Regions from separate parts of the Bradyrhizobium sp. 160 genome, predicted to be linked through region 1. Evidence: predicted binding sites of a transcription regulator. Region 1 holds the regulator's gene; each other region holds the start of a gene.

Evidence for each region. The regulator HrcA, encoded in region 1, represses chaperone genes, less so after heat shock. The targets are predictions, from matches to a motif close to GTTAGCACTCNCNNNNNGNGAGTGCTAAC.
Region 2: the regulator HrcA is predicted to act here: its motif matches at 2,446-2,474, upstream of IVA98_RS28100 (co-chaperone GroES).
Region 3: the regulator HrcA is predicted to act here: its motif matches at 4,551-4,579, upstream of IVA98_RS02195 (co-chaperone GroES).

What each region holds. Positions count from the first base shown of each region.
Region 1 is NZ_JADPKD010000028.1:47,474-57,288, reverse strand. Features, by position in the region: gene dnaK (molecular chaperone DnaK) at 1-1,714, opposite strand, end outside; gene IVA98_RS09875 (hypothetical protein) at 2,109-3,050, shown strand; gene pncA (bifunctional nicotinamidase/pyrazinamidase) at 3,194-3,916, shown strand; gene grpE (nucleotide exchange factor GrpE) at 3,977-4,594, opposite strand; gene hrcA (heat-inducible transcriptional repressor HrcA) at 4,690-5,778, opposite strand; gene rph (ribonuclease PH) at 5,946-6,659, shown strand; gene rdgB (RdgB/HAM1 family non-canonical purine NTP pyrophosphatase) at 6,670-7,305, shown strand; gene hemW (radical SAM family heme chaperone HemW) at 7,292-8,446, shown strand; gene IVA98_RS09840 (penicillin-binding protein activator) at 8,451-9,671, opposite strand.
Region 2 is NZ_JADPKD010000067.1:135,286-145,100, forward strand. Features, by position in the region: gene IVA98_RS28085 (glycosyltransferase family 4 protein) at 1-525, opposite strand, end outside; gene IVA98_RS28090 (class I mannose-6-phosphate isomerase) at 522-1,457, opposite strand; gene IVA98_RS28095 (hypothetical protein) at 1,843-2,022, opposite strand; gene IVA98_RS28100 (co-chaperone GroES) at 2,499-2,813, shown strand; partial or broken gene groL (chaperonin GroEL) at 2,953-4,577, shown strand; gene IVA98_RS28110 (hypothetical protein) at 4,747-4,956, opposite strand; gene IVA98_RS28115 (hypothetical protein) at 4,988-5,173, opposite strand; partial or broken gene IVA98_RS28120 (IS701 family transposase) at 5,561-6,118, opposite strand; partial or broken gene IVA98_RS28125 (IS701 family transposase) at 6,222-7,566, opposite strand; gene IVA98_RS37790 (DUF6894 family protein) at 7,874-8,089, opposite strand; gene IVA98_RS28130 (transglutaminase family protein) at 8,665-9,528, opposite strand.
Region 3 is NZ_JADPKD010000005.1:246,600-256,414, forward strand. Features, by position in the region: gene IVA98_RS02175 (L-lactate permease) at 1-365, shown strand, start outside; gene IVA98_RS02180 (META domain-containing protein) at 506-904, shown strand; gene IVA98_RS02185 (hypothetical protein) at 1,016-2,227, opposite strand; gene groL (chaperonin GroEL) at 2,371-4,002, opposite strand; gene IVA98_RS02195 (co-chaperone GroES) at 4,162-4,458, opposite strand; gene IVA98_RS02200 (hypothetical protein) at 4,775-5,296, shown strand; gene IVA98_RS02205 (protein phosphatase CheZ) at 5,540-6,319, opposite strand; gene IVA98_RS02210 (L,D-transpeptidase) at 6,631-7,443, shown strand; gene IVA98_RS02215 (DUF2076 domain-containing protein) at 8,094-8,906, opposite strand; gene IVA98_RS02220 (ChbG/HpnK family deacetylase) at 9,032-9,815, opposite strand, start outside.

The sequences.
Region 1 (9,815 bases):
TCAGCGCTTCCTTGAGATCGCTGACGGCATCCTCGATGGCGCGGCGCTCGCTCTCGGCGACCTTCGAACCGTGCTCGGCCAGCGCCTTCTCGGTCGAATGCACGAGGCCATCCGCCTCGTTCTTGGCGGTCACCGCCTCGCGGCGCTTCTTGTCCGCCTCGGCATTGGCCTCGGCGTCCTTGACCATCTTCTCGATGTCGGCTTCCGACAGGCCGCCCGAGGCCTGGATGCGAATCTGCTGCTCCTTGCCGGTGGCCTTGTCCTTGGCCGAGACGTTGACGATGCCGTTGGCGTCGATGTCGAAGGTCACCTCGATCTGCGGCATGCCGCGCGGCGCCGGCGGAATGCCCATCAGGTCGAACTGGCCGAGCATCTTGTTATCGGCCGCCATTTCACGCTCGCCCTGGAAGACGCGGATGGTGACCGCGTTCTGGTTGTCCTCGGCGGTCGAGAACACCTGGCTCTTCTTGGTCGGGATCGTGGTGTTGCGGTCGATGATGCGGGTGAACACGCCACCCAGCGTCTCGATGCCCAGCGACAGCGGGGTGACGTCGAGCAGCAGCACGTCCTTCACGTCGCCCTGGAGCACGCCGGCCTGGATCGCAGCACCGATCGCCACGACCTCGTCCGGATTGACGCCCTTGTGCGGCTCCTTGCCGAACAGCTGCTTCACGACCTCCTGGACCTTCGGCATGCGGGTCATGCCGCCGACCAGCACGACTTCGCCGATCTCACCGGCGGTGATGCCGGCGTCCTTCAGCGCTTTGCGGCAGGGCTCGATGGTCTTCTGCACGAGGTCGTCAACCAACGCCTCGAACTTGGCGCGGGTGAGCTTCATCGTCAAATGCTTCGGCCCGGTCTGGTCCGCGGTGATGAAGGGCAAGTTGATCTCGGTCTGCGTCGTCGAGGACAGCTCGATCTTGGCCTTTTCAGCGGCTTCCTTCAGGCGCTGCAAAGCGAGCTTGTCGTTGCGCAGATTGATGCCCTGCTCCTTCTGGAACTCGTCGGCCAAATAACCCACGAGGCGCATGTCGAAATCTTCGCCGCCGAGGAAGGTGTCGCCGTTGGTTGACTTCACCTCGAACACGCCGTCGCCGATTTCGAGAATGGAGATATCGAAGGTGCCGCCGCCGAGGTCGTACACCGCGATGGTGCCGGCCTTGGTCTTGTCGAGGCCATAAGCGAGCGCGGCCGCAGTCGGCTCGTTGATGATGCGCAGCACTTCAAGGCCCGCGATCTTGCCGGCGTCCTTGGTCGCCTGGCGCTGGGCGTCGTTGAAGTAGGCGGGAACGGTGATGACGGCCTGATCGACCTTCTGGCCGAGATGGGCTTCCGCGGTCTCCTTCATCTTCTGCAAGATGAACGCCGAAACCTGCGAGGGCGAGTAGGTCTGGCCGTCGGCCTCGACCCAGGCGTCGCCGTTGGAAGCCTTCACGATCTTGTACGGAACGAGCTTCTTGTCCTTCTCGACCATCGGGTCGTCGTAGCGGCGGCCAATGAGGCGCTTCACTGCGAAGAAGGTGCGCTCGGGATTGGTGACGGCCTGGCGCTTGGCCGGCTGCCCGACGAGGCGCTCGCCGTCATCCGTGACGGCGACGATCGAAGGCGTCGTGCGCATGCCTTCGGAATTCTCGATGACTTTGGCGTTCTTGCCATCCATCACGGCGACGCACGAGTTCGTGGTGCCGAGGTCGATCCCAATGACCTTTCCCATGGTCCTGATATCCTTCTTTTTGCGGCAGGTTGGTTGGGCCCAGAAGGCACCCGATCCAAACCCCCTAAGATCAAACATCCGCGATATTGCGATGATTGAGGCTCATATAGGAGGGGGGCAGGGGCCCGCAAGGACCGAACGCAAGTTTCGGCCGTGAAAACATTGGGTTTTGGAAGATCATATCCGGGCTCAACCGCCCTTGCGGGTGAGGAAATATTAACAGGTTCGGGCCTCAGCAAGCCCCGCCCGCGCAATCTGCCCCACCCTGTTACGACAGGGCCAAACCCGCTAAAAGGCGGACCGGCCGGGCAGCCGCAGCACAGCCGCTCCGCGCGACAAAGCGGCCCGGTGGCCGACCATCGAACGGCCTCAATGTGAACCAATCAGAGTGCCCATGAAGCTGACCCGCCCCCTCGCCGCGCTCGCCGTCCTCATTGCCTCCGCGCTTCCGGCCCTTGCCGCCGACGCCGTTTACCCGCCCGGCTTGCGCCTCGGCATGGTGCCGCTGATCGGGCTGAGCACGGCCAAGTCCTTTCCGGGCTTCGAGAGCGAGGACGGCAACGTCAAGGTGCTGATCACCGAGCTGCCGCCGGCGGCCTATGGCGAGGTCGTGAGCGCCTTCAATTCCAATCCGGCCGGTGCGAACGGCGTCAAGCAGGACAAGATCGAAACCCCCGCGGGCCTTGCCTATTTCACCACCGAAAGCGGCAAGGCCGGCGATACCCCGGTGAGGCGCTATTCGATGATCGTGCCGGGCGCCGGCTTCTCCGGCTATGTCGCGGTGCAGATCCCGGAGAATGCGACCAAGATCTACAGCGATGAAGCGGTGCGCCAGATGTTTGCGACCGCCGTCACCCGCAAGCAGGTCTCGGCCGAAGAGCAGATCGCGCTGATGCCGTTCAAGATCACCGATCTCGCCGACTTCAAGGACATCCGTACGCTGGCGCCGGGCTCGAGCATCATCCTGGCCGACGGCGACGAGAGCACGGGCTATGAGTCGAAGCCGTTCATGATCCTCGGCCTGATTGGCGCCACTCCGCAGCAGGCCGACGACCGCGCCCGCTTCGCCCAGGAAGCGGCGCTCCAGATCCCCGGCGTGCGCGAGTCGCGCGTCACCATGTCTGAGCCGATCCGCATCAACGGCCAGCAGGGTTTCGAGACCCGGATCGACGGCGTCAGCGGCAAGGACAAGGTTCCGGTGACGGTGGTGCAGTGGATCCGCTTCTCAAGCGGCGGCACCTCGCTGCGCATCATCGCCAGCGCCCCGCGCGACCAATGGCCAAGCGCGTTCACCCGCTTCCGCGCCGTGCGCGACGGCATCCAGCCGAAGGGGTAGCTCCGGTACGCGGGAGCGGTGAGGATCCGCCGACCCAAGCCCAACCACTCGATAAGACCGGCTGCATTTTCGGGCTTCTGTTCGCACACAAGCGGAACTAGGCTTGGCCTCCATTGGGTTCATTCCTGGAGGGGAGACGAACGATGCTGGATCGGCGACACATGTTGGCGGCGCTTGCGACCACGGCGCTCGCGGGCCTCGCACCAACCGCGCTGTTTGCGGCCGCGTCAATCAAGCCTGACGAAGCCTCCGCGCTGCTCGTGATCGACGTGCAGAATTGCTTCCTGCCCGGCGGCAGCCTCGCGGTGAAGGAAGGCGAGCAGGTGGTGCCCGTCATCAACAAGATCGCAAAAGCGTTTGCGAACGTGGTGATGACGCAGGACTGGCATACGCCCGGGCACATCTCATTCGCTTCGGTGCATGCCGGCAAGAAGCCGTTCGAGACCGTCGATCTTCCCTACGGCAAGCAGGTGTTGTGGCCGGACCATTGCGTGCAGGGCACCGACGGCGCCGCGCTGTCAAAGGATCTTGCGATCCGGCACGCCGAACTGATCATCCGCAAGGGTTTTCACAAGGACGTCGACAGCTACTCGGCCTTTGTCGAAGCCGACGGCAAGACCTCGACGGGCCTCGCCGGCTATCTCAAGGGCCGCAGGATCAAGCGCGTCTTCGTCGCCGGTCTCGCCACAGATTTCTGCGTCGCCTGGACCGCGCTCGATGCGCGCAAGGCGGGCTTCGAGGTCTATGTGGTGGAGGACGCCTGCCGCGGCATCGACACGCAGGGCTCGCTGGCAAAGGCCTGGGCCGATATGGCCAAGGCCGGCGTGAAGCGGATTCAGTCTGCGGATATCGCGGTGACCGCGTAAGCACTTCGCGCAGTCATTCCGGGGCGGCCCGAAGAGCCGAACCCGGAACGAGGCTAAAACTCAGTTTGCCGCGCTGTTCGGCTCGTTGGTGTTGGCCGCGGGTGCGGCCTTCGCGCCGCCTTTGGCGACGCCGACCAGGGCGGGACGCAGCACGCGCTCGCCGATGGTGTAGCCGGCCTGCACGACCTGCACCACGGTGCCCGACGGCACCGACGCATCGGGGACTTCGAACATCGCCTGCTGGAAATTAGGATCGAACTTCTGGCCCTGCGGATCGAACTTCTTCACGCCGTGCTTTTCCAGCGCGTTGAGCAGCGAGCGCTCGGTGAGTTCGACGCCTTCGATCAGCGAGATCAGGCCGGGATCGGCTGCGGCCCGCGCCTCGGCCGGTACGGCATCGAGCGCCCGCTGGAGGTTGTCGGCGATGTCCAGCACGTCGCGGGCAAAGCCCGTAATGCCGTAGAGACGGGCGTCGGCGACCTCCTTGCTGGTGCGCTTGCGCAAATTCTCCATCTCGGCCAGCGTCCGCAGCATGCGGTCGCGCGCCTCGGCGGCTTCCTTCTGCAACGTCTCGACCGAGCCCGGCTCGGGATCGTCGGGCATGATGTAAGGCTTCGACACCACCGGCTCGCCGGTCGGCGCGGTCGTGTCTTCGGGTTGCCGGTCTTGATCGGTCATCGGCTCTAATCTCGAACTCGTTTCCAGGGATTGTTGGCCCGGATATCGTGCCTAAGCTTGCGAAAATCAAGCGCCCGTGATCGGAGGAACGCCGATCAGCCCCCCAAAAGCCGACTGACGATGCGGGCGGCGTAGTCCACCGTCGGGATCACACGGGCATAATTCAGCCGCGTCGGGCCGATCACGCCGAGAACGCCGACGATATGGCCGGCGGCATCCCGATAGGGCGAGATGATGGTGGAGGAGCCTGACAGCGAGAACAGCTTGTTCTCACTCCCGATGAAAATTCGCACGCCTTCCGCGGTTTCGGCCCGGCCGAGCAGGTCGATCACGCCGCGCTTGGTCTCGAGATCATCGAACAACAGGCGCACCCGCTCGAGGTCCTCCAGCGCGTGCAGATCTTCCAGCAGATTGGCGTGGCCGCGGACGATGAGCTGGCGGTCCTCGTTCTCGCCCCCGGACCAGCTCGCGATGCCGGCCGCGATCACCTTTTGCGTCAGCTGATCGAGCTCGGCCCGGGCCTCGCCGAGCGCGGTCTCAAGCTCGAGCCGCGCCTCGGCCAGCGTGCGGCCGCGAATCCGTGCATTGAGGAAATTGCCGGCTTCGGTCAGCGCCGAGGAGGGAACTCCGGGCGGCAGCGTCAGCACGCGGTTTTCGACCTGGCCATCCTCGCCGACCAGGATCACCAGCGCTTTCTCTGGTTCCAGACGGACGAACTCGATGTGCTTGAGCCGTGCGTTGGATTTTGGCGTCAGCACGACCGCGGCGGCACGGGTCAGGCCCGACAGCCGCATCAAGGCCTGGTCCAGCGCTGCTTCGACCGATTGTGCCTGGCCGACCGACGAAAGCTGACTCTGGATGGATTGCCGCTCGGCCTCGGTGAGGTCGCCGACCTGCATCAGGGCGTCTACGAAGAAGCGCAGGCCGAGTTCCGTCGGCAGCCGGCCGGCGGAGGTATGGGGCGCATAGATCAGGCCGAGCTGTTCCAGGTCGGCCATGACGTTGCGGACCGAGGCCGGCGACAGCGGCATCGCGATCAGGCGCGAGATATTGCGCGAGCCCACCGGCTCACCGGTCGCGAGATAGCTTTCGACAATTTGACGAAAGATGTCGCGGGAACGCTCGTTGAGCTGGGCAAGGCCTGCGCGCGGCGCGATCAGATGGATCGGATCGTGATGGGCCACGGACGGTAACTCCTCTCAGATACTCGTAATTTGTCCATCCCGGACGCTTCTGACAAGCGTGGCGTTTGCGGGCCCGAAATCAGGGGTGAAAAAACCTTGCCGCCCACCCTCACCCCACCTACAAGCACCGCGAACAGCCTTTCCCGTGAGTTTTTGGAGGACTTCCCATGCGGCCAAGCCGCCGTGCGCCCGACGAATTGCGCCCCGTGACGCTGGAGCGCGGCGTGGTCAAATATGCGGAAGGCTCGTGCCTGGTGAAATTCGGCGACACTCATGTGCTGGTCACCGCCACGCTGGAAGACCGCCTGCCGCCGTGGCTGAAGGGCCAGGGGCGCGGCTGGGTCACCGCCGAATACGGCATGCTGCCGCGCGCGACCTCGGAACGCACCCGCCGCGAGGCCTCCGCCGGCAAGCAGAGCGGCCGTACCATCGAGATCCAGCGCCTGATCGGCCGCAGCCTACGTACCATCGTCGATCTCGAAGCGCTCGGCGAGCGGCAGATCACGGTCGATTGCGACGTGCTCCAGGCCGACGGTGGCACCCGCACAGCCGCGATCACCGGCGCTTGGGTCGCACTTGCCGATTGCATCAACTGGATGAAGGCGCGCAACATGATCAAGTCCAATGTGCTGCGCGACAACGTCGCCGCGATCTCCTGCGGCATCTATAATGGCACGCCGGTGCTCGATCTCGACTATGCCGAGGATTCGGAAGCCCAAACCGATGCCAATTTCGTCATGACCGGCGATGGGCGCATCATCGAGGTGCAGGGCACCGCGGAACGCGAGCCGTTCAGCGAAACCGAGTTCCTGGCGCTGATGGCGCTGGCCCGCAAGGGCGTCGCGCGTCTGGTGGACTTGCAGAAACTGGCTGTGGCGTAGTCAATAGGCCATGCACCGCCGAATCACGGACAAGCTCGTTATCGCCACCCACAATCCCGGCAAGCTCGCCGAGATGCGGGAGCTGCTTGCGCCGTACGGCATCGAGGCGGTGTCGGCTGGTGAGCTCGGCTTGGCCGAGCCCGAAGAGACCGGTAACCATTTCCGCAGCAACGCCGCGATCAAGGCGGTCGCGGCGGCGCAGGCGACCAAGCTTGCCGCTTTCGCCGACGATTCCGGCATCGTGGTCGATGCGCTCGACGGCGCGCCCGGCATTTTCTCGGCGCGCTGGGCCGGGCCAAACAAAGACTTCGCAGCGGCGATGGCGCACATCGAGCGCCTGCTCCAGGAGCGCGGCGCGACCACGCCCGACAAGCGCAAGGCCCATTTCGTCTCCGCGCTCTGCGTCGCCTGGCCCGACGATCATCGCGAAGAGGTCGAGGCGCGCGTCGACGGCACGCTGGTCTGGCCGCCGCGCGGCACCGCCGGCTTCGGCTACGATCCGATGTTTCTGCCCGATGGCCACAGCCGCACCTTCGGCGAGATGGAGAGCATCGAGAAGCACGGCCTGCCGCCGCTCGGCCTCGGCCTGTCGCATCGCGCCCGCGCCTTCGTGAAACTGGCGGAGATCTGCCTTGAGCCGCGCTAAGGAAGCCTTCGGCGTCTACGTGCACTGGCCGTTCTGCCTGTCGAAATGCCCCTATTGCGACTTCAACAGCCATGTCCGCCACGTCGCGATCGACGAGGCGCGCTTTGCATCCGCCTTCGCCCGCGAGATCGCAACCACGGCTGAGCGCGCACCCGGCCGTGAAGTGACCTCGATCTTCCTCGGCGGGGGCACGCCATCGCTGATGCAGCCCGCAACCGTCGGCGCGGTGCTCGATGCGATCGGCAAGCACTGGCATGTCGCAGGCGACGTCGAAGTGACGCTGGAGGCAAACCCGACCAGCGTCGAAGCCACACGCTTCGCCGGTTATCGTACCGCCGGCGTTAACCGCGTCTCGCTCGGCGTCCAGGCGCTCGACGATGCCTCCTTGAAGGCGCTCGGCCGCATGCACAGTGCGCGCGAGGCCCTCGATGCCGTCGCCATCGCGCGCCGTTCGTTCGACCGGTATTCGTTCGACCTGATCTACGCCCGCCCCGACCAGACGCCGGCGATGTGGGCGGACGAGCTGCGTCTCGCGATCGACGAAGCGGCCGAACATCTGTCGCTCTACCAATTGACGATCGAGGAAGGCACGCCGTTCTTCGGCCTGCACCAGGCCGGCAAATTGAAGACGCCGGACGAAGCGGTCGCGCGCGCGCTTTACGACGTGACGCAGGAGACCTGCGACAAGCTCGGCCTGCCCGCCTACGAGATTTCAAATCACGCGCGCCGCGGTGCCGAGTGCCGGCACAATCTGGTCTATTGGCGCGGCGAGGAATATGCCGGCATCGGTCCCGGCGCGCATGGCCGCCTCGACATCGATGGCATCAGGCACGCCACCGCCACCGAAAAGCGCCCCGAAGCCTGGCTGCTGCGGGTCGAGACCAACGGCGACGGCGTGGTCACCGACGAGCTCCTCAACAGCGAGGAGCGCGCCGACGAATTTTTGCTGATGGGATTGCGGCTGGCCGAGGGAATCGACCCTCAGCGCTACAAGGCTCTCTCCGGCCGCCCGCTCGACCCAAAACGCATCGCTCTATTGCGCGAGGAAGGCGCAATCACGGTGGACGCCACGGGCCGGCTGCGCGTGACAAGCAGTGGCTTCCCCGTGCTGGATGCGGTGGTTGCGGATCTGGCAGCGTAACGCGCTACGCCCCAAAACTCTTCGGCGAGCCTGCCACCGCAACCCCGCCGCCGGTCGTCACCTTCATCACCGCAAGTCCTCGCTCGTTGGTGCCGTCGGGGCGGAAGCGGAACAGGCCGTCGATGCCGGCAAAGCCGGAGGGGTTGGTGAGCACGTCGGGCGAGAAGCGCGCCGTGCCTTGCGTGCGCGCGAGTGCGGCGACGAGGGCGACCGCGTCATAGGCGAGCGTTGCGGTGCGCACCGGCTCGGCGCCGTATTTGGTGCGGTAACGGCCGGAGAAGGCGCGGAAGCCGGCCGGATCCGGCGCGGCGTAGAGACCGCCTTGCAACGCGGCGCTGGCATAGACGCGCGGATTGTCCCACAGCCCGGTGCCGAGCAGCTGGATGTTGCGCAAATTCGCACCCGCCGCGGTCATCGCATCCGCCACTGAAACCACGGCATCGCCGTCGTCGGCAATGAACAGCGCGTCCGCACTTCCGAGCTGCTGCGCCACGGTTCGAGCTGGGGTGGCGCGGTCGGCGCCGTATTTCTCGAAGGCGACGATGCGCCCACCACGCCGCGGCACTGCCGCCTTCACGGCGGCTTCGACCACATTGCCATAGGCGTTGTCGGGCACGAGCACGGCGACGGAGCGCTTTCCGATGCTGGCAGAATATTCGACGATGCGGTTGACGTCGGACTCCGGCAGGAAGCTGAGCAGATAGACGCCGCGTCCGGCGATGCTGGAATCGGTCGAGAATGCCATCACCGAGATGCCGCGCGTGCGCGCGACCTGCGCCACCGCCGGCACCGATTGTGCGAACAATGGTCCCAGGATGATTTCGGCGCCCTCGTCGACCGCCTGCTGCGCGCCGGCTTGCGCGCCTTGCGGGCTGCCATTGTCGTCCTTGATCAGGAGCTGGATGTTCGGGTTCTGGAACTCGGCCAGCGCCATCTCGGCGGCGTTGCGCATGGATTGCGCCGCGAGGCCTGCATTGCCGGCCGCCGAGAGCGGCAGGATCACGGCGACCTTGACCCCGCCGGTGCCAGCGGTCGTGCCCTGTTGGGGCGGACCAGCCGGCTGCGCCGGTGGCGCGGAGCTGGAGAACTGGCTGAGACTCTGCTGCACGCCGGCGCAGGCCGACAGCAGGGGGGCGCCGAGCAACAGGCCAAGCGCGCTCCGGCGGGTTGCCCCGGGCCATCGGGGCGCCGGACCGGAAGACTTCGAACTAGACGGGCCCACCATCGCAGTTTCTCTTCCGACCGGCCGTTGCCAGCCGGTCACCACATTGCTCCACGACGCAAGCCGCGGATTCAGGCATATTGTCGGCAAACAGTTAACCAAAACAAAAGGATAATCGCCACTTAACGCGACCGCCCTCCTATGCTG
Region 2 (9,815 bases), on a different contig from region 1:
CGGAAAATCGGGGATGCCGTGGGCAATAACCTCGATCTTGTCGTCCGGCACGCGATAGACGCTACGCAACATCTCGCGTCCCTTGTTCGCCATCACGACGATCTTCGAAGACGCCTCGACAAGGCGCTCCATCACCGCACGCTGGGCGGCGGTTGGCTTGGCCAGAACCGTGTGCAGCGTCGTGATGACGGGCATGCTGAGGCCCGAAAGCAGTTCAAGGATGTGAGCGCCGGCTTCACCGCCGAAGATCCCGAATTCATGTTGCAAGCAAACGACGTCGAACCGGCCCGCGTTCAGGAAGGCCGCGGCACGGACATAATCTTCAACGGTGTCATCCTTGATCTGCAAGGCGACGGAGGCGGGATAATCATAGGCCTGTCCGTGGTCGTTCATTGCAATGATGCTGACCTCCATGTCCGGGCGCGAATCCGAAATCGCCCTTTCCAGATCGGTCGTAAACGTCGCGATGCCGCAACGGCGAGGCAGCGAATTGCCGATGACGGCGATGCGGCGAAGCGGTGTCAAGTTCGCGCCTCGACGCTGCCCGCAAATTGCCGAACTGAATGCGTGGCTGGATGAGTAGGCTTGACCGGCTGCTCACCGAGACTCTGCAACAGAGAATCGATCGGGCGGCTGGCGGGATACGCAATCAGCGCGCTCAGACCATTGTGGCCAACCTCGATGCTGTTGCGGCCGCCACCAATGAAGATGGCTTCCCCGATCGATGCCGCGGTCAAACCAACTGCAGCGTGTCCGTCGAGTATGAGCATCCAGGTCTCCGGTTCAGCAAGCAGCGCCCAGCTTGAACCTTCGGGAAGTTCAACGCGCTCAAGCACGAAATGCTTGCTCGCGAGGAGAAGGGTCCGATTAGCGGTAACGGCCGTCGGTTTGCCTTGCGTTGGAAGCGGCCATGGATGGGCAACGGCGACGCCATTGTCTTCGTGCAACTCACGCTGCCGACCATAGTCGAACAGGCGGAATGTTGCGTCGCTGCGTTGCTGAATTTCTGCGAGCACGATGCCGGCGCCGATGGCGTGGATGGTGCCGGCCGGGATATAGATGACATCACCTGCGGCAACCGATCGCCAGTGAAGGAGTTCGGCGATCGAACCGTCCTGGATCGTTGTGCGCAATTGCTGCGCCGTTACCTGATGTTTTAATCCAGCGCCGATCTGCGCGTCGGGCTGAGCCGAGAGGATGTACCATGCCTCGCTCTTGCCGTTCGGCATACCCATCGCGCGCGCGAACGTGTCGTCTGGATGAACCTGGATGGATAAGGGTTCGCTGGTGAACAACAACTTGAGCAGCAAGGTGGGCGTGGGCGCGTTCTCGTCGGCGCGCTCGAACCACAACTCGCCGACGGCACCACGAGACCCGTCAATATTGCTCCAGGGTCTGAGATCGCCGACGCCCCAGGGCTTGTGGACGATCCGCACGGCGGCATGTTCGATGGGCATAGGTGATCCTGACCCCTGACGCACACGTGCTGGCGACGTGCCGTTGATCGATTTCGTCGATAGGATTTGGCGTGGCTAAGGCGTCGCGCATCCGGATAGGCGCTCAAGGCGCTCGGATACTGAGTTCCTAAGTGGCTACTCCACCGCTCGATTACAACCTCCCGCAGGGCGCTTTGCTCCAGTAGCGTCGGTCTCGTTAGCTGCACACCGTTCTCACAGCCCATTCAAGGGCCAAAAAATGCCTGGCTTCCAGAATAGAAAGCCGCACGCGGACCGCAAGGTTCGAGTCGGGCCGCAACAGTAATGAGCACTTCGTGAATTGAAGTCTCTCCCGGTCCACGCAGCGGGCACATGGTGCATTACGCCGCGGACGCTGAGATGCAGATCATTTCCGTTTGGCGGCCGACGGAGGATTGATTTCCGCGATCCGCCGCAGGCAATCGGCCTCCGACTCGTGAGGACCGGACACAAATGTTCCACTGACTTTGATCGAATACCATCCAGACACCACGCCCAGCCGAACGGATTCTTCCAACTTGACGTGCCGCGGTGAGAGATTTTGCATAAGCTGCTTTCTGTTGAGAACCCGACATAGGCTCCTATTCTTCGTCACCGGCTCGTGCCAGCTCGGCTCTCGCCGTCGAGCGGCGAGAGTGCCGAGGCGACCAGAGTCGGGGCGCGCATATCGGTCGGCGCCAGATTCGCGCAAAGGTCGGGCACGTAGTGCGCGTTTGTCGCCGTCTCGGGCTTATGATGACGAGAACCGCGAGATCGACCAGAGTCTCGCGACGAGACCCGCTCGCATCGTCGCATTGCGCATCCGCGAGCGACAGCGCGGACGCACAAGAGTAAGTCGTTGTTCGGCCTCTAACGCACCGTGCGCGCTTTCCCGACAAATAGCTATCGGTTTCTCACGCAGACACGCTCGCTGCCGAATATCGCTCCGGCAATGCCTTGTATGTCGCTCGCGCGGACATAGTTGCAGAAGGTTGGCAGTCTCGAGATTCGACTGCGAGGGCTGAAAATAGAACAGAGGGCACTATGAAATTTCGTCCGCTCCATGACCGAGTGGTGGTCAAGCGCATCGACGCCGAAGCAAAGAGCAAGGGCGGCATCATCATTCCGGACAATGCAAAGGAAAAACCCTCTCAGGGCGAGATCATGGCCGTGGGTGCGGGAGGCCGCGACGAAGCGGGGAAGCTCATCCCCATCGACATCAAGGTCGGCGACCGCGTGCTGTTCGGCAAATGGTCCGGCACCGAAGTCGTGCTCAATGGCGAAGACCTCCTGATCATGAAGGAGAGCGATATCATGGGCGTGCTCGAAGTCAGCGAGTCCAAGAAGAAGGCGGCGTAATCTGCCGTTGTCCGATCCCGTCCTGAGTAGCCGGCGCAGTCGGCCTCTCGCAGGACGAGGTTCAAGCCTACCTGATGATCTCATTGCCCAGACGTCCTTCGGGACAGTCGCATGAGCATCCGTTCCCAAGGGGATCATAATGTCCGCCAAAGAAGTGAAATTCGGCGTCGACGCGCGCGACCGCATGCTGCGCGGCGTCGACATTCTCGCCAACGCCGTCAGGGTGACGCTCGGCCCGAAGGGCCGCAACGTCGTGCTCGACAAGTCGTTCGGCGCTCCCCGTATCACCAAGGACGGCGTCACCGTCGCCAAGGAGATCGAACTTGAGGACAAGTTCGAGAACATGGGTGCACAGATGGTGCGCGAAGTCGCCTCCAAGTCCGCTGACGCGGCCGGCGACGGTACCACGACCGCCACTGTTCTGGCGGCCGCGATTGTCCGCGAGGGCGCAAAGTCGGTTGCGGCTGGCATGAATCCAATGGACCTCAAGCGCGGCATCGACCTCGCGGTGGAAGCCGTGGTCGCCGACCTCGTCAAGAACTCCAAGAAGGTGACGTCGAACGAGGAAATCGCCCAGGTCGGCACCATCTCCTCGAATGGGGACTCCGAGATCGGAAAGTTCCTGGCCGATGCCATGAAGAAGGTCGGCAACGAGGGCGTGATCACCGTCGAGGAAGCCAAGTCGTTGGAGACCGAACTTGAGGTGGTCGAAGGCATGCAGTTCGATCACGGCTACATCTCGCCTTACTTCATCACCAACGCCGACAAGATGCGCGTGGAAATGGATGATGCCTACGTCCTCATCAACGAAAAGAAGCTGTCGCAGCTCAACGAGCTGCTCCCGCTGCTCGAAGCGGTCGTACAGAGCGGGAAGCCATTGGTTATAATCGCTGAGGATGTGGAGGGCGAAGCGCTTGCCACCCTGGTCGTGAACCGTCTGCGCGGCGGCCTCAAGGTCGCGGCCGTCAAGGCTCCCGGCTTCGGCGATCGCCGCAAGGCCATGCTGCAGGATATCGCGGTCCTGACCGGCGGCCAGGCGATCTCGGAAGATCTCGGTATCAAGATGGAGAACGTGACGCTTGCAATGCTGGGTCGCGCCAAGAAGGTGATGATCGACAAGGAGAACACCACGATCGTCAGTGGCGCCGGCAAGAAGGCGGACATCGAGGCGCGCGTCAATCAAATCAAGGCGCAAATCGAGGAGACCACCTCGGTCGCGAGAAGCTGCAGGAGCGTCTCGCCAAGCTCGCGGGCGGCGTCGCGGTCATCCGCGTTGGCGGCGCGACCGAGGTCGAGGTGAAGGAGCGCAAGGATCGCGTTGATGACGCGATGCATGCGACCCGTGCGGCCGTCGAAGAGGGCATCGTACCCGGTGGCGGCGTCGCCCTGCTCCGTGCTTCCGAGCAGCTCAAGGGCCTGCGGGCCAAGAACGACGACCAGAAGACCGGCGTCGAGATCGTGCGCAAGGCACTGTCCTACCCCGCTCGCCAGATCGCGATCAACGCCGGCGAAGACGGCTCGGTGATCGTCGGCAAGATCCTGCAGAGCAAGACATACGCCTACGGGTTCGACTCTCAGACAGGCGAGTACGTCAATTTAATCTCGAAGGGTATCATCGATCCGACAAAGGTGGTGCGTGTGGCCATCCAGAACGCCGCGTCTGTTGCGGCGCTCCTGATCACCACCGAAGCGATGGTTGCCGAAATCCCAAAGAACACCGCGGCTGGCGGCATGCCTCCTGGCGGGGGCGGCATGGACTTCTAAGTTCACCCTCAGCCTTATAACGGAGGCCCGGCAGCAATGCCCGGGCCTTTGCTGCATTGATTGGTCGACTTTCATTCGCCTCGGGGACGCCCGGACGCCATAAGAGCGAGGTGCCGAAAGCTTCAACGTGACTTCGGCAAGGTCTACCCGTGCAGAAGTTCGTGCGAGATTACTTCTTCTTCGCTTTGGGTTGTTTCTTTGGCACCGGGCCCGCCGCGGCTTCCCGTGCCAGCCGCTCTGCCTTCAGCCGCTCTCGATTCGCGAGCGCGTGCTCGGACATCGCCTTCTCCGCCTCGACGTGGCGGAAGGCCTTGCGTGCTTCACGCTCCGCTTTACTGATTGGTTTGGTCGGTTCGTATTCACCAACTGATTTTGTCATCTTTTCCGATCTGATGCTTCGCTCGAATGGGTCAATTCTTGCTTTTGAGCTCGGCATCTCTCGCCAGGCGCTCGGCCCTGAGACGTTTATGGTTTTCCTGAAACTCTGGATCGGCGTGGCTGTCGGCTATCGTTTGCCGCGCCCCAACGGGGTTTCGCGCCTTTCGGTCCGCTTCGTCAGCGACCTGTTGCTCGGCGGAGCGCTTCCGTTGGGTCATTGCCAGATCCTTGCACCCAAGATTGATACAGGGGTACCCAAATCATTGGCTACCCAAATCATTCGTGGGGCCTGTGATAGGTCGCCCACGCCGCGATTTAAAGGCTGCAGTGCCTGGACGCCATTGTGGCACAGCATGCTCCACGCTAGAGCAGCGGATACCGTATCAAGAGCAAGTCGGAGAATATCGAGCGAATCGTAACGGAAGATCAACTGTCGTACTCTCAGTGATCTAGCTAGCACTACTTTGGCAGAATCTATTTGCGCCAGTGTTTTTCAAGGATTTGTTTTCGGCAGTATGGACACCGTTGAGACGGCGGCCGAAGGATGAGATCGACGATGGCGTGACGTACGGCGGGCATGGTTGGCTGAGGCGGAGGCCCGTTGATTCTTTTTTTCCGCCCCGCGTGTGCGAGGCGACGATGCTGCGAGCGCGCTTCAAACGAGACACGTCGCTTGTCCAACTGTCAGGCAGAAAGAGACGTAACGCGACCATCACTGGCACTTCGCCGCGCGCAAGCGTCAAAGACACCAGCGTTTGGCAATTTGCCGTTTTGCCAAGAGCCGACGCGTATTGAGCCGCAACACCAACCGAGCGTTCGCCCTTCTTCGGCAGTGACGTGTCATCAATAACGAGCACCGCATCGCTACCGCCGACAAGTCGGTCCGCCTGGTTGAGCAGCTCCGTCTCCAGCGGCGTCGCGTCCCAGACACCGTCCGCAATGAAATGGTGCAGCTGGTCGTACTTGCCCGCGGCAAGGCGCTCCGCCATCGGCTGAACGCTCTTGCGGTCGCCAGGACCGATCAGTCCCGCAACATACAGAGGACACATCCGCTGCCGAGTCTTATGACCCAGCCGGTCCAAAAACGGCATCAGCCAGCGTTCAAGTTCGTCTTCCCATCCCGCCATGGTCAGCCCTCCAAGAGCCGACCACCCATGAATCATTCAAAATTGATTCGGGAATCCTATAAAGCACGGCAAAACCAACAATCTGCCAAAGTAGTGCTAGCACTACTTTGGCAGAATTGGTTTGTGCTGCAGTTTTGCACGGATACGTCTTCTGCAGTAGGGGCATCGCTGCGATCGCTGCCGTAGGATGAGATCGACGATGGCGTGACGTACTGCGGGCATGGTTGGCTGAGGCGGAGGCCCGTTGATTCTTTTTTTTCCGCCCCCGTTGTGCGAGGCGACGGTATTGCAAGAAGGCGTAGGCGATCATGGTCATTAGTCCGTGACGATGAAGACCTTGCCATGATCGCCCTTCGAAGTGATCAAGTCCAAGCTCCTCTTTCAACTGCTGATGCGCCTGCTCGCAGATCCATCGTGCTTTTATGGTGGCGGCCAGTGTGCGCAGATCCGTCGACGCAGGCAGGTTGGCCAGATAGTATTTTTTCTCCCCTGAGGCACGTTGCTCGCCAATGAGCCAGGCTTCGTCGCCCGGGAGATGCTGTTGACCCTTATCCCATATCCGCTGCGGAGGTCCGTCGGCGGTGCGGACACGGACAGCAGCAAATCGGGCTTTCAGTCGACCTTTCGTCCGGCTGCGCCCCTCACGTTTTTCCACCTGGCGCTCGCCAGCATTTGTTCTGCCGCAATCGACAAAATATCTGGTACGTGGTGCTTCCGGGGTTTCCCGCGGACTTTGGTAATCGGCCAAATGAGCTTCACATTGACCGGATACACCTTGAGATGCCGAGGGATGCCGACGGCCCAAGCCAGCCCGCGCTCTGTCAACCCTTGTCGAAACGGTGCGCTGAGCCCGTATCCCGCATCCGCCAGTACACATCCAAAGCGCACGTTAGCTGCCATCGCGCGGTCAATCTCGGCCAAAGCAATTTCCGGCTTGGACCGTGCCGTTCGATGTTCGACCGGCACACGAGCGCGCTTTAGACGAGACAGGTCGCTAGTCCAGCTGTCAGGCAGAAAGAGACGCAAAGCGATCATCACCGGCACTTCACCTCGCGCAAGCGTCAAAGACACCAGCGTTTGGCAATTTGCCGTTTTGCCGAGAGCCGACGCGTATTGAGCCGCAACACCAACCGACCGTTCACCTTTCTTCGGCAGTGAGGTGTCATCAATGACCAGCACCGCACCTTGCCGCCGACAAGCCCGTCGGCCTGGTTGAGCAACTCAGATTCCAGCGATGACTCGTCCCAGACACCATCGGCGATGAAATGGTGCAGCTGATCGTAGTTGCCGGTTGCGAGGCGTTCTGCCATCGGCTGAACGCTCTTGCGATCGCCAGGACCGATCAATCCCGCAACGTAAAGGGGACACATCCGCTGCCGGGTCTTATGACCCAACCGCTGCAAGAACGGCTTCAGCCAGCCTTCGAGTTCGTCTTCCCATTCCGCCATGGTCAGCCCTCCAAGAGCCGACCACCCATGAATCATTGAAAAATCGATTCGGGAATCCTAAAAATTCAGAGGAATCCGACAATCTGCCAAAGTAGTGCTAGGCTGCGTACTCATAAAATCTGCTGCTAAGAGTAGGCGCGAGTGATGCGGCTAAAGCAATGTCTGCTTTGCCCATATTGGGAGCGACTCCGTGCGGCAGCGCGATAGTCCGCGATGGGTCCCAGTAGCGGAGATGGGCAGGCCACAGAAAGAGGCCGCCACCTGAGCCGGCCTTACTGTAATCGCATAACCTCGAAAGAATACCTCGCTTGCAACACGGGGCCGCTACCATCGCGAACGACGATCATTCACGAGCGGTTGGATTACCCATGGTCGCTCGCACGTCGTCTCTCAGCATGTCAGCGAGCGCATATGCCGCCTCGTTTTGGACGTCGTCCATGGTTGAGAGTTCCATTCCTTCTTCGTCCGGGGCCAGTCCGTCAGTACTAAGCATATCGAAAAAATATAGGGACATCGCTGCGCTCCAGTTGAGGCGGGAGCGCACGAATCTCTCGGCCATCGACGCCTGTTGTTGCTGTGTCGGTGGTAGACGCCCAATAGCTTGGGATTGACGATGTTCCTATTCCGGGGGCCTGAGACCGGAAGATTGCAGTCATTCGCTCAGGTGCGAGCCCGTCTCGGCTTGGCGGGCCTTGCGTAGAAGGGCTTCACGGTCGGCGCCAGGTGGAAGAGATCTCGCCTTCTCTCGTAAGCGCTTTGCTTCTTCAGAAAGGCGTTCTTCAAGGGACAAAATTTGCTTCACGCGGCGACGCTGCATAACAACCTCCCTCGCGCCTGCGGGTCCTAACCCCGCATGGTTCAGCGGCGATCCCAAAACGCGATCAAGTTCTCGTCTGTTCCTGACTGAATACAAATCAAAATTAGACCACTGTGAACTTCGCAGCGGCCGCGGGCCTCGGAAGCATGGCCCCGGGCCAACGGAGCTGCTCTCGTTGGGACAGTCACACGAGAGATTAAGACAGTGACACTTACCGAAGCGAGTCCCTTCGAAGCTGGTATGCATTGGTCGCTATCGGCGGGGACTTTCGTTGTGCTGAATAACTCTCTCACAGACGGTGCCGGCAGTACTGCGTTCTATGGCGTGACTCGAACTTCTACGGACATCCCGGCAAAAGCGCCGGTATTACCGACGAAGCTGCCGGACACCGGAATTGTCTGCCGGATGTCGCGCGCGACCGCGATCGGAATCAAGTTGAAGCCGCCGAGGCTGCGGTTCGTCGGGTCGAAAGTGATCCATCCGGCTCCCGGGACAAAGACCTCTGCCCATGCATGGGTCGATCCTGCGTCGCTAGATCCGAGGCTTCGTTGTTCTGGATTGTAAAGATAGCCGGAGACGATCCTGGCCCCGAACCCGAGCACGCGTGCTGCTTCAGTGAACAGCACCGCGAAATCCCGGCAAGACCCCCAGCCGCGATTTAGCGTTTCCACTGGCGTCTGCGTACCCTCATCATCACGGCTCTGGTACCGGACAGCTTCGGAAACGCCGACGCTCAGGTCCTTTAGCAGCGACAGCGTGTCGGTCTGACTTCCTCGAACGAACCTTTGTGCCCAGTTTCCCAGGATTCCCTCCGAGTCCGTGAACTGGGGGAGAGCCAAGGCGCCGAGATCGGTCCATTCGCCATCAGAATAGCGGAATGGGTACGACATGGCCGAGACGGCGATGTCGAACACAGGCCACGCAACCGCGTCGAGCTGAAGCTCCGCGACGCTGGCGATCACCAGATTGGCGGCTGTCATCTGAAACGTCGCCGTTGCGATCGTATTGCCAAACACGTCGTGTGCCCAGGTCAGGTCCGCATGTGGCGTTATCGTGACGTTGCTCGAAATCAAACGAAGCTCGCGGCTTTCGCGCGGACGAAGCATCAGGCGGTGCGGCATCAGGCGCACCTGTTCGTTGAATCGATAAGTCGTCGTGTGAAGGACCTTCAGCGCAATCAACGAAAGCTCCAATCAAGGGCAGGATTGCACCAGAGTAGAAGGTGCAAATGTCGATCCAGATGGCACCCCTCAGAGGGGTCTGCGTTCCAGGCATTGTGCTTCTGCTGCCGCGCTCCAAGCTCCCGCGGCCGAGGCAGGGCCAACGTTTGCTGACCACCACACTCGCTGGTCCGAAATTCAGCGGGTGTTCGCGTCAGCTGCGCTGTCTATCGAAATGCCTGAGCATTTCGGCGGCATTTCCGAGGATCATTGCCTCTTGCATCTTTCCTGCGCATTCCGCTCCAGGT
Region 3 (9,815 bases), on a different contig from region 1:
CCTTCGCGGCAACCGGCGTGCTCTATCCCTTCTTCGGCACGCTGCTCGGCTGGCTGGGCGTCGCACTGACGGGATCGGACACCGCCTCCAACGTGCTGTTCGGAAACCTGCAGAAGATCACCTCCGAGCAGCTCGGCCTGTCGCCGGTCCTGATGGCCGCGGCGAACTCCTCCGGCGGCGTGATGGGCAAGATGATCGACGCGCAGTCCATCGTGGTCGCCTCCACTGCGACCAACTGGTACGGCCACGAGGGCACCATCCTGCGCTTCGTGTTCTGGCACTCGATCGTGCTCGCCTGCCTCGTCGGTGTGCTCGTGACGTTGCAGGCCTATGTCTGGCCGTTCACGGCCCTGGTGCTGAAGTAGCCATCGGCGCCAGGCTGCGACGCAAATCCCCGCGCGGTTCGCCTCGCGGGGATTTTTGCATCTACATCCGCCTGCGCGAACTTCTCAAGGGCGTCGCCGTCTTATAGAAGGTGCGGCAAGTCAGGTGGTCGAGAGGTCTCATGGTTTCGCTCAAACGATTGACGTGTGCGGCAGTGGCAATGTTCGCGATGTCCACGCTTGCGCGTGCCGAGGAGGGGTTCCCGTTCGGCACCGAGATGACGCTGGAAGCGCTGCCGCAGCCCGGGTCGAAGCGGATACCGAACATCGAGATCGGCGACAATGGCGAGGTCGTGCTGGAGCTCTGGTGCAAGGGCGGCAAGGGCCAGTTCTCGGTCGCCGGCAACACCGTGATCTTCGTCCCCGGCCAGATCCAGGACCGGTCCTGTCCGCCTGCGAAGGCGCAGGCCGACGACGATCTCGTGGCCGCGCTCGGCAGCGTCGAGACTTGGAAGCGCCAGGGCGAGGTGCTCACGCTGGTCGGTCCCAAGCCGCTGCGCTTTCGCGTCAACGGGAATTGAGCGTGAGGCGCGCGAAACGTGAACCCGGAATCTGCAGATTGTGGCGCGAGATTCAGGGGCGCGATTGCGCACCATGGTTCGACGCTGGTGCGTCGCCCCGGAATGACTTCGTCACTTCCACACCGACTTGTCGGCGTCCCAGCGCTGACCCTTCAGCTCCCTGGCAAGCGCCTCGATCGAGCCGTTGTCGTCGGGCAGATCGCCTTCTTCGTCGGGGCTCGCGTCGTCGGACAGATTGAGCCTGGCGCCGGCGCTCTCATCGGCCGTGGTCGTCGCGGGGCTGCCGATCCAGAGCATCAGCTTGTCGGTCGTGCCGGGCTTGTCGGGCGAAACGAGCCCTGCGACCTCGATCGTGTCGGTGAGCTCTAGCGCCGGGTGATCCTGGTTCGGCCGCTTGAACACCAGCTTGAGCTTGCCGGTGGCGGGGTTGAAGCTCTGTGAGACCGGCTTTGCCGCGAGCGTCCTGCTCAGCACGCCCGCAACCGCGGTCGCGAGCTTGTCGCGGTTGATCTTGTCGCCGTCGCGCCAGTCGGCGGCGGGGAAGCGGATGGTGCGGTCCATCTCGGTCATGCCCGCGGTCCACCCGGCGGCGGTGACGCCGGGCATCGTCTTGAACTTTGCCAGCAGTGCGCCCGCGCGCTCCGGATCGACGGACATGTTGATGGTCTGCTCACCGGCGCGCAGGGCGTCGCAGCTGACATTGAGGCTGGCCAGCGTCACCTCGACCTCCTGGCCCTTCAGGCTCTTCAGGAAGTCGGTCGCGGCATCGAGCTTGACCTTGACCGCGATCGCCTCCGGCGAGACGTCGGTGAAATCCTTCGGCTGCGGCGTGATGCCGTCATCGGAGGTCTGGTTGTCCAGGAATTCCTTCTCGCTGAGATCGGAATTGTCGGACGAGGTGACCTCGGTCACGACCTGTCCGATCGTGATCTGACCGCGGAATTCGAACATGTCCCCGACCTGCTTGCGCAGCAGCTTGACACTGACGGGTGCCTTCGCGCCGAGGCTCTGCGTCGTGCCCGTCAGGTTCTGGCCTGCAACCTGAAGATTGACGACGAAGCGGTCCTTGCGGTCGGAATTCTTCGCCATCGGATAGCAGACGTCGAGCACGGCCGCCGTGACCGTCTTACCCTGACGCGTCTCCTTCAGGATCGCGTCGGCATTACCGTCCATCAGCCCGTCGATCGACGTGAAATAGCGCGTCTCGGTTCCACCCGGCGTCGTGGCCTTCGGTGATAGCTTCATCTGGGCGGAAGCGACCTCAGGCGAAACGGCGAGCAAGGCTGCCAAAAGGGCGGTCGAACAAACCAGGAGCGCGCGCATCGACGAAATCCTCGAGCCATCAGAATCGGCGCCACCGTAGTGGGTTTTGGCCGCCGGTTGAATCGGAAAGCGGAGGGGCAGGGTCGGCAAAAAAGAAGGCCGCCCGGAGGCGGCCTTCGCAACATTGTAAGGTGAGATGGGCGTTAGAAGCCGCCCATGCCGCCGCCGGCCGGCATGGCGGGCGGCGCTTCCTTCTTCGGCGTCTCGGCGACCATGGCCTCGGTGGTCACCAGCAGGCCGGCCACGGAGGAGGCGTCCTGCAGCGCGGTGCGGACCACCTTGGCGGGATCGATGATGCCCTTCTCGACCATGTCGACATAGGCCTCGGTCTGGGCGTCGAAGCCGAAGGTCTCGGACTTGTTCTCCAGGATATTGCCGACGACGATCGAGCCTTCCACGCCCGCGTTCTCGGAGATCTGGCGGATCGGGGCTTCGAGCGCCTTCAGCACGATGTTGATGCCGGCCTGGACGTCCGCATTGGCGTTGGAGAGGCGGCCGACCGCCTTCTTGGCGCGCAGCAGCGCAACGCCACCGCCGGGCACGATGCCTTCCTGCACCGCGGCGCGGGTGGCGTTGAGCGCGTCCTCAACGCGGTCCTTCTTCTCCTTGACCTCGATCTCAGTCGCGCCGCCGACGCGGATCACCGCGACGCCGCCGGCGAGCTTGGCGAGGCGCTCCTGGAGCTTCTCACGGTCGTAGTCCGAGGTGGTCTCCTCGATCTGAGCCTTGATCTGGCCGACGCGGGCCTCGATGTCGGGCTTCTTGCCGGCGCCGTTGACGATCGTGGTGTTCTCCTTGTCGATCACCACCTTCTTGGCGCGGCCGAGCATCTTCACCGTGACGTTTTCGAGCTTGATGCCGAGCTCCTCGGAGATCAGCTGGCCGCCGGTGAGGATCGCGATGTCCTCGAGCATGGCCTTGCGGCGGTCGCCGAAGCCCGGCGCCTTGACGGCTGCGACCTTGAGGCCGCCGCGCAGGCGGTTCACGACCAGGGTGGCCAATGCCTCGCCCTCGACGTCCTCGGCGATGATGACGAGCGGCTTGCCGGACTGCACCACGGCTTCGAGCACCGGCAGCATGGCCTGCAGGCCCGAGAGCTTCTTCTCGTGCAGGAGGATGTAGGCGTCCTCGAGCTCGGCGGTCATCTTCTCGGCATTGGTGACGAAGTAGGGGCTGAGATAGCCGCGGTCGAACTTCATGCCCTCGACGATGTCGACTTCGGTGTCGAGCGACTTGTTCTCCTCGACGGTGATGACGCCCTCGTTGCCGACCTTCTGCATCGCCTGGGCGATCATCTTGCCGATGGCGGCATCGCCGTTGGCCGAGATGGTGCCGACCTGGGCAACCTCGGAGGAGGCGGCGACCGGCTTGGCGCGCTTTTCGATGTCCTTGACTACCGCGGCAACCGCGATGTCGATGCCGCGCTTGAGGTCCATCGGGTTCATGCCGGCGGCAACCGCCTTGGCGCCTTCGCGCACGATGGCCTGGGCCAGCACGGTTGCGGTGGTGGTGCCGTCACCGGCGAGGTCGTTGGTCTTGGAGGCGACCTCACGCACCATCTGGGCGCCCATGTTCTCGAACTTGTCCTCGAGCTCGATCTCCTTGGCGACGGTGACGCCGTCCTTGGTGATGCGGGGTGCGCCAAAACTCTTCTCGATGACGACGTTGCGGCCCTTCGGGCCGAGCGTCACCTTGACGGCGTTGGCGAGAATGTCGACGCCGCGCAGCATGCGATCGCGCGCGTCTCCGGAAAACTTGACGTCTTTGGCAGCCATATCTGCAGTCTCTCGTGTTTGGTGTTGTGTCTGCCGCGCTTCCCTTCGTCATTACCGGGCTCGACCCGGCAATCCATCTTCAAGCGAAGAATGATGGATGCCCGGGTCAGGCCCGGGCATGACAGTAGGGATATTCAGCGGCCGTTCAGGCGGTTGGTCTTAGGCCAGCACGCCCATGATGTCCGACTCCTTCATGATCAGGAGCTCTTCGTTCTCGATCTTGACCTCGGTGCCCGACCACTTGCCGAACAGCACGCGGTCGCCGACCTTGAGGTCGATCGGGATCAGCTTGCCGGTCTCGTCGCGGCCGCCGGGTCCGACGGCGACGATTTCGCCCTGGGAGGGCTTTTCCTTGGCAGTGTCGGGAATGATGATGCCGCCCTTGGTCTTTTCCTCGGCGTCGATACGTTTAACCACGACACGGTCATGCAGCGGACGAAATTTGGATTTAGCCATGACGTTTCCCTTTGGAGGCTCGCTTCGGAAGTAGTGGAAGTGGGTTGGGGCGGCGCTTCCGCCCACCCTCTTGCCGAGGAGCGGACGGCGCGCTTAGCAATCGGGCTTTCCGAGTGCTAATAGTGCGCCCGGAAATATGGCTTGGCCGCGATCCTGTCAAGCAAAGGTGGTTAAGCGATTGGTGAGGCGGATATAGGATGGTGGCATTGGAAACTCGTTCGGGGCGCCGGCGTATCAAACGACGGCATTGCTCCGGCAGCGGTTTTGCGCTTGGCTGCGGCAGGGGTGCGGCCATGGTCTTGTTCGGGGGAATGCCATGATCAATTCAGCTCGCGCGCGCACGGTTGCCAATCTGGCCGCCGCGACTTGCCTGGCGCTATTGCTGGGCGCCTGCGGCGGCGGCATGAGCCTGCCGTCCTTCTCGTCGTCTTCGCCGCCGCCCGAGGCTGAGCCCGGCACCGGTCCGGAGATGCCCGCAACGATCCGTCCCGACGAGATCGTCGGCCGCTGGGGCCTCGCCTCGTTCCAGAATCCGGCCGACCGGGCCCGCACCGAGGCGGCCGCCCGGGCCCAGTGCAAGAATCCTTATGTGATCACCGCCGGCTCTTCCGGCGGCGTGATCATGCATCTGGCCGACCAGGCGACCCCGCAGGAGCTGCGGCTGAAGGGCTCCCCGAGCGGCAAGAATTACATCGGGCCGGCCGGCCCGACGCCGGGCGAGCAGGACCGCGAGATCATCTCCTTCGACGGCCGCGTGCTGATCACCCGTTTCATCGACAAGGACGCTGCCACCCGCTACGGCAACATGGTCTACGTCCGCTGCGCGCCGAGAGCGTGATTGACTTTTCCCCTTTCCCCTTGTGGGAGAGGTTGGCTCGCCGCGACAGCGGCGAGACGGGTGAGGGGTCTCTCTCCCCGAAATTCAACTTCATTTGAGTTCGCGGATACAGACCCCTCATCCGGCGCTTCGCGCCACCTTCTCCCACAAGGGGAGAAGGGAAGAAGGGCGCGCGATCGACGTCTCCAAAAACAAGAACGCCGGCCCCCAAGGCCGACGTCTCGTTCTTATCCTCGCGTCCGCTCAGTCGAACAGCGCGTCGATGTCGTCCTGCGAGGCGTGGCCGACGTCGCCGGCGAGCTTCGGGCCGTTGAGGAGCTTCTCGTCCTCGCTGCGGTTGTCGACATGCGCGGGCACATGGGCTTTGATCGCGTCGACGCCGCCCCAGATCTCCATCATCGCATTGATGTGCTGCTCGATGAACTTCATCGTGGTCATGACCTTGCTGATGCGCTGGCCGGTCAGGTCCTGGAAGTTGCAGGCTTCGAAGATCGAGATGACGCGTTCCTGGATGTCGTCGGCGAGCCGCTTCTGCTGATCGGCCGATTGCACCTTGGACATCGCGCTGGCCGCCTGGTCGATCGACTCGGCGGCTTCGAGGATTTGCTGGGTCGCCTGCTCGGTGCCGCCGACGACCGCGCCAAGCTCGCCATTGACCTTGGCCATTTCGCCGCCGTCGAAGCTCTTACCGTGCAGCGTCGCGATCTCGCGCTTGGTGCGGTCGATGGCGTCGTGGATGAGGTCGAGCTCGACCTTCAGCTTCTCGCACTGCTCGATCTGGGCCCGGTAGGTCTCGAGCATGGTGCGGGCCTCGGAGAGCTCGTGGGTGGTGGAGGCATCGATCGCCGCCATGGCGGCGCTGCCGGACAGCGGAATAGTGCCCTTCGCCATCTGTGCGCGGATCGCTCGCAACTCGGCCATGATCTCGCTGTGCATCGGGATTGCCTCTTCGGTTTCGTCAAGAATCGGCATCTCGCCACCGACGATGTCTTCGACACGGAAACGTTTGCGGTGAACAGCCATCACGATACTCCCCCACCTCACTCACGCGTCTTTGTAGGCAGAAGCGATTTAACACGAAGTTCACAGCAGGAACTGATGCGCGGCGTCGCGCCGCCGCGCAAGGACGCGATTAACCATGGCCTTGCTGCATTCACCGAAAATAAACGCTGATCGCCAAATTGCCCCGCGCTTGACGACGTGGTGAATCCAAACGCTGCTTCCGTTTACCAAACAAAACGGCTTTTGCTTTTTATTGACCACGCCGAGGGACGCGGATCAGCCGCCAGCTCTCCACGGCATGCGATCTAGACGAAACAGTACAGAGTACGTCGATGTTCAAGAAGATGTCCGTCGCGCTGCTCGGCAGCGCTTGCACCGTCATTGCGGGCGCAAACAGCGCCAGCGCCTTCGACAACAGGATGCCGAACGATCCGCCCGCAGTGCTCTATGCGCCGCAGATACCGCAGGCGCCAGTGCGCGTCGCCTCCAATTCAAACATGGGCGGCGGCTTCATCGAGTTTCTATTCGGTGACGGTCCCGGTCGTGGTCCGGCCTACGCGCCCGAGCGGCCGGTGTATCAGCAGCAGCCGGCCTATTACGACCAGCGCCGTCTGCCGCCGATGGGCGAGCCGCAGATGCAAGGCGCGCTTCCGCAAGGTGCGGTCCAGCAGGACGCGGTCGATCCGCGGCAGCGTCCGTTCGATCCGAAATTCGAGAAGCAACTCGTCGACTATAGCGGCAAGGAAAGTCCCGGCACGATCGTGGTCGATACGCCGAACAAGTTCCTCTATCTGGTCGAGGGCAATGGCAGGGCAATGCGTTACGGCATCGGTGTGGGTCGTCCCGGCTTCACCTGGTCGGGCGTGAAGTCGATCACGGCCAAGCGCGAATGGCCAGACTGGACGCCGCCGGCGGAAATGCTCGCGCGCCGCCCCGATCTGCCCCGGCACATGGAAGGCGGCCCGGAAAATCCGCTCGGCGCCCGCGCGATGTATCTGGGCTCTACGCTCTATCGCATTCACGGCTCCAACGAGCCCTGGACCATCGGCACCAACGTCTCCTCCGGCTGCATCCGCATGCGCAACGAGGACGTCATCGACCTCTATAGCCGCGTCAATGTCGGCACCAAGGTCGTGGTGATGTGAAGCGTCATGCGCTCGATGTGAGCCGACTACTCCGCGTGTCGCGCCAGCTCGCGATGCCCGGCATCGAAGGCGTTGCGTGCCGCCGGCGTACGCCTTCAGCTAGCGTCTATGCTCGCTGGCGGTGACGCGTCGACCCGAGACGATGGGCAAGCGAGCGGCGACGACGAGTTGACGAATGGGAATGCGGTGTGCGAGCGGAGCGGTTCAACCGCCGCGCCGACCGCTCCGCCTTCCTGACACGCTCGTGCAGTCCCTCCAACTCGTACAATTCGGTGATGAGATGTGTTGTCATGTCGGACAAGGTTGCAATGCGCTGCTGAAGTGGACTCATTTCTAAAACCCCAACTATAACCAGAGAGGCAGCCACGTCGGTGTGTGTGGCATGAGCAACGTGTTCTTCAAGTTGAACACCCATGTCCAAATTTGGAAATCCGGGAGTCTACGGCCGCGCGTGTCAGAAGGCGATTTCGTGTTTCATGGTGAACTCGGCGCGTCCGGCCGGTCAGCTCCGTGCAATGCAACAAGAGGCGCATTAGTCATATGTATCGATCGGATTCTCTGCGCGACCTGGCAGCGAGGGCGCTTGAGTTATCCGGCAAAAGAAAACGGCCGCCTAAAGGCGGCCGCTGCGCATCTATCGGGCGAATTGCTCACGCGTAATCGCTGCCGCCGTCGTCGCCGCCGTCGAAATCGCTGTCGTCGGCCAGATCCATGTTGTCGTCGCGATCGTCGTCGTAGCTCTGATCGCTGTTGTTGTCCCGGTCGTTCGACGCCTGGTCGAAGAAGCCCTGGCGGGAGTCGCGATTCGAGCCGATGTCATTGAGGCCCGCGTCGCGCGCGAGCGAGCCGCCCGACTGATCGCTGCCGCCCCAGGGGCTGCGGTCGCCCAAGGCGTTGGTGTCGCCAAAAGCCTGCTGATGCGGTCCGCCCATCATGCCGCGGATGCTGGAGAGCAGCAGCGAGCCGCCGACGACGCCGGCTGCAGCCGCCGCCGCCGTGCCGAGGAACGAGCCACCACCACCGCCGATAGGAGGCGCGCCATAGCCCTGACCCGGACCTTGGCCATAGGCTTGTCCGTAAGGCGGCTGACCATAACCCGGCTGGCCTTGCTGCATCGCCTGGCCGCTGTTCCAGACCGGCCGCGAATCGCGCGGCGGCACGTTCGGCACAGAACCGCGCGACGAGCCGCCGCCGAATAGCGTGTCACGCATGGTATCTAGGAAGCCGCCGGACTGCGCCTGCTCGGGCGCCTGCCCCGCTTCCAGCTCCTGGATGCGGCTGTGGGCGCGCTTCAGCGCTTCGTCCTGCAACAGCACGGTCTGGACCAGCGCGTAGATCGCACCGGGTGCCTTGCGCAAGCCGTCGGAGATCGCGGCGATCGCGTCGGGATCGCGCGGTGCATTTTCCAGTTTGGTAAGCCGGTCGAAAAGCTCGTCGACGAGCTGGCGTTCCTGCGGCGTCATGATCTGTCTCCTTCGCGCAAAACCAAGCGCGAGGCAGATGTAGGGTTCCATTGTGGCCCCAACAGTGCCGGCCGGATTAAATTTCGGTATGCGACAAGCTGCCTCGCACCGCCGTTTCGGCGATTTCACCCCAGCGTGACGCCACTGTCCGCTAGCAGACGTGGGAATGCGTCGCTGGCGAGATAAGCGTGCTCGCGTTCGCGCACATCCGTCATCGGGTCGAGGCCAACAAGGACTTCATCGACGAATCCGGGATGACACATCACGAGACCACCGTCGGGGAGGCCTTCCAGGAACTGCCGCATCAATGCGCCGAAATCGGCCGCCCGCGTGAAGTCGTAAGCGCCGGCGAAGCCTGGATTGAAGCTGAGGCCGGCGCTGCCGGCGCGGCGGCGGAATTGGGCACTGAGGATATCGAGCACCATGGCCTTTGGTGAGGCCAGCCGCCGCGCCAGCGGCAGGTTGCGGCCGCCCTGGCGTACCCAAGCGTTCGGTGCGGTCTCGCTAACGGCATCGACAAAGCCGTCGCGCACCTGCGGATAGAGCTGGACGTGCTGGTGGCCGTCGACGAAGTCGGGCGCACGCCCGAATGCTTCCATGAAAGCTGCGAGCTGCGCCTTCACCTCGTTGCGAAAGAATTCGCGGTCGAGCCGTCGCATCAGTGCGGCGCGCAGCAGCTTCGGAAAGGCCAAGAACATGTCGCCGTCGAGTGGACGGAAATGCATGGTGAGCGGCCGGAACGGTGCCGACAGCGTCACGTGGAGGCCGATCGCGCAATGCGGGCTCGATTTGGCTGCCGCCTCCAGCGCTTCGATCTCGCTGCGCGCGATCGCAGGTCCCACCATCATCACCGACGTGGCGTTGAGGCGGCCGCGTTCGATCAGGTCGCGGATGGCGCGATTGACGCCC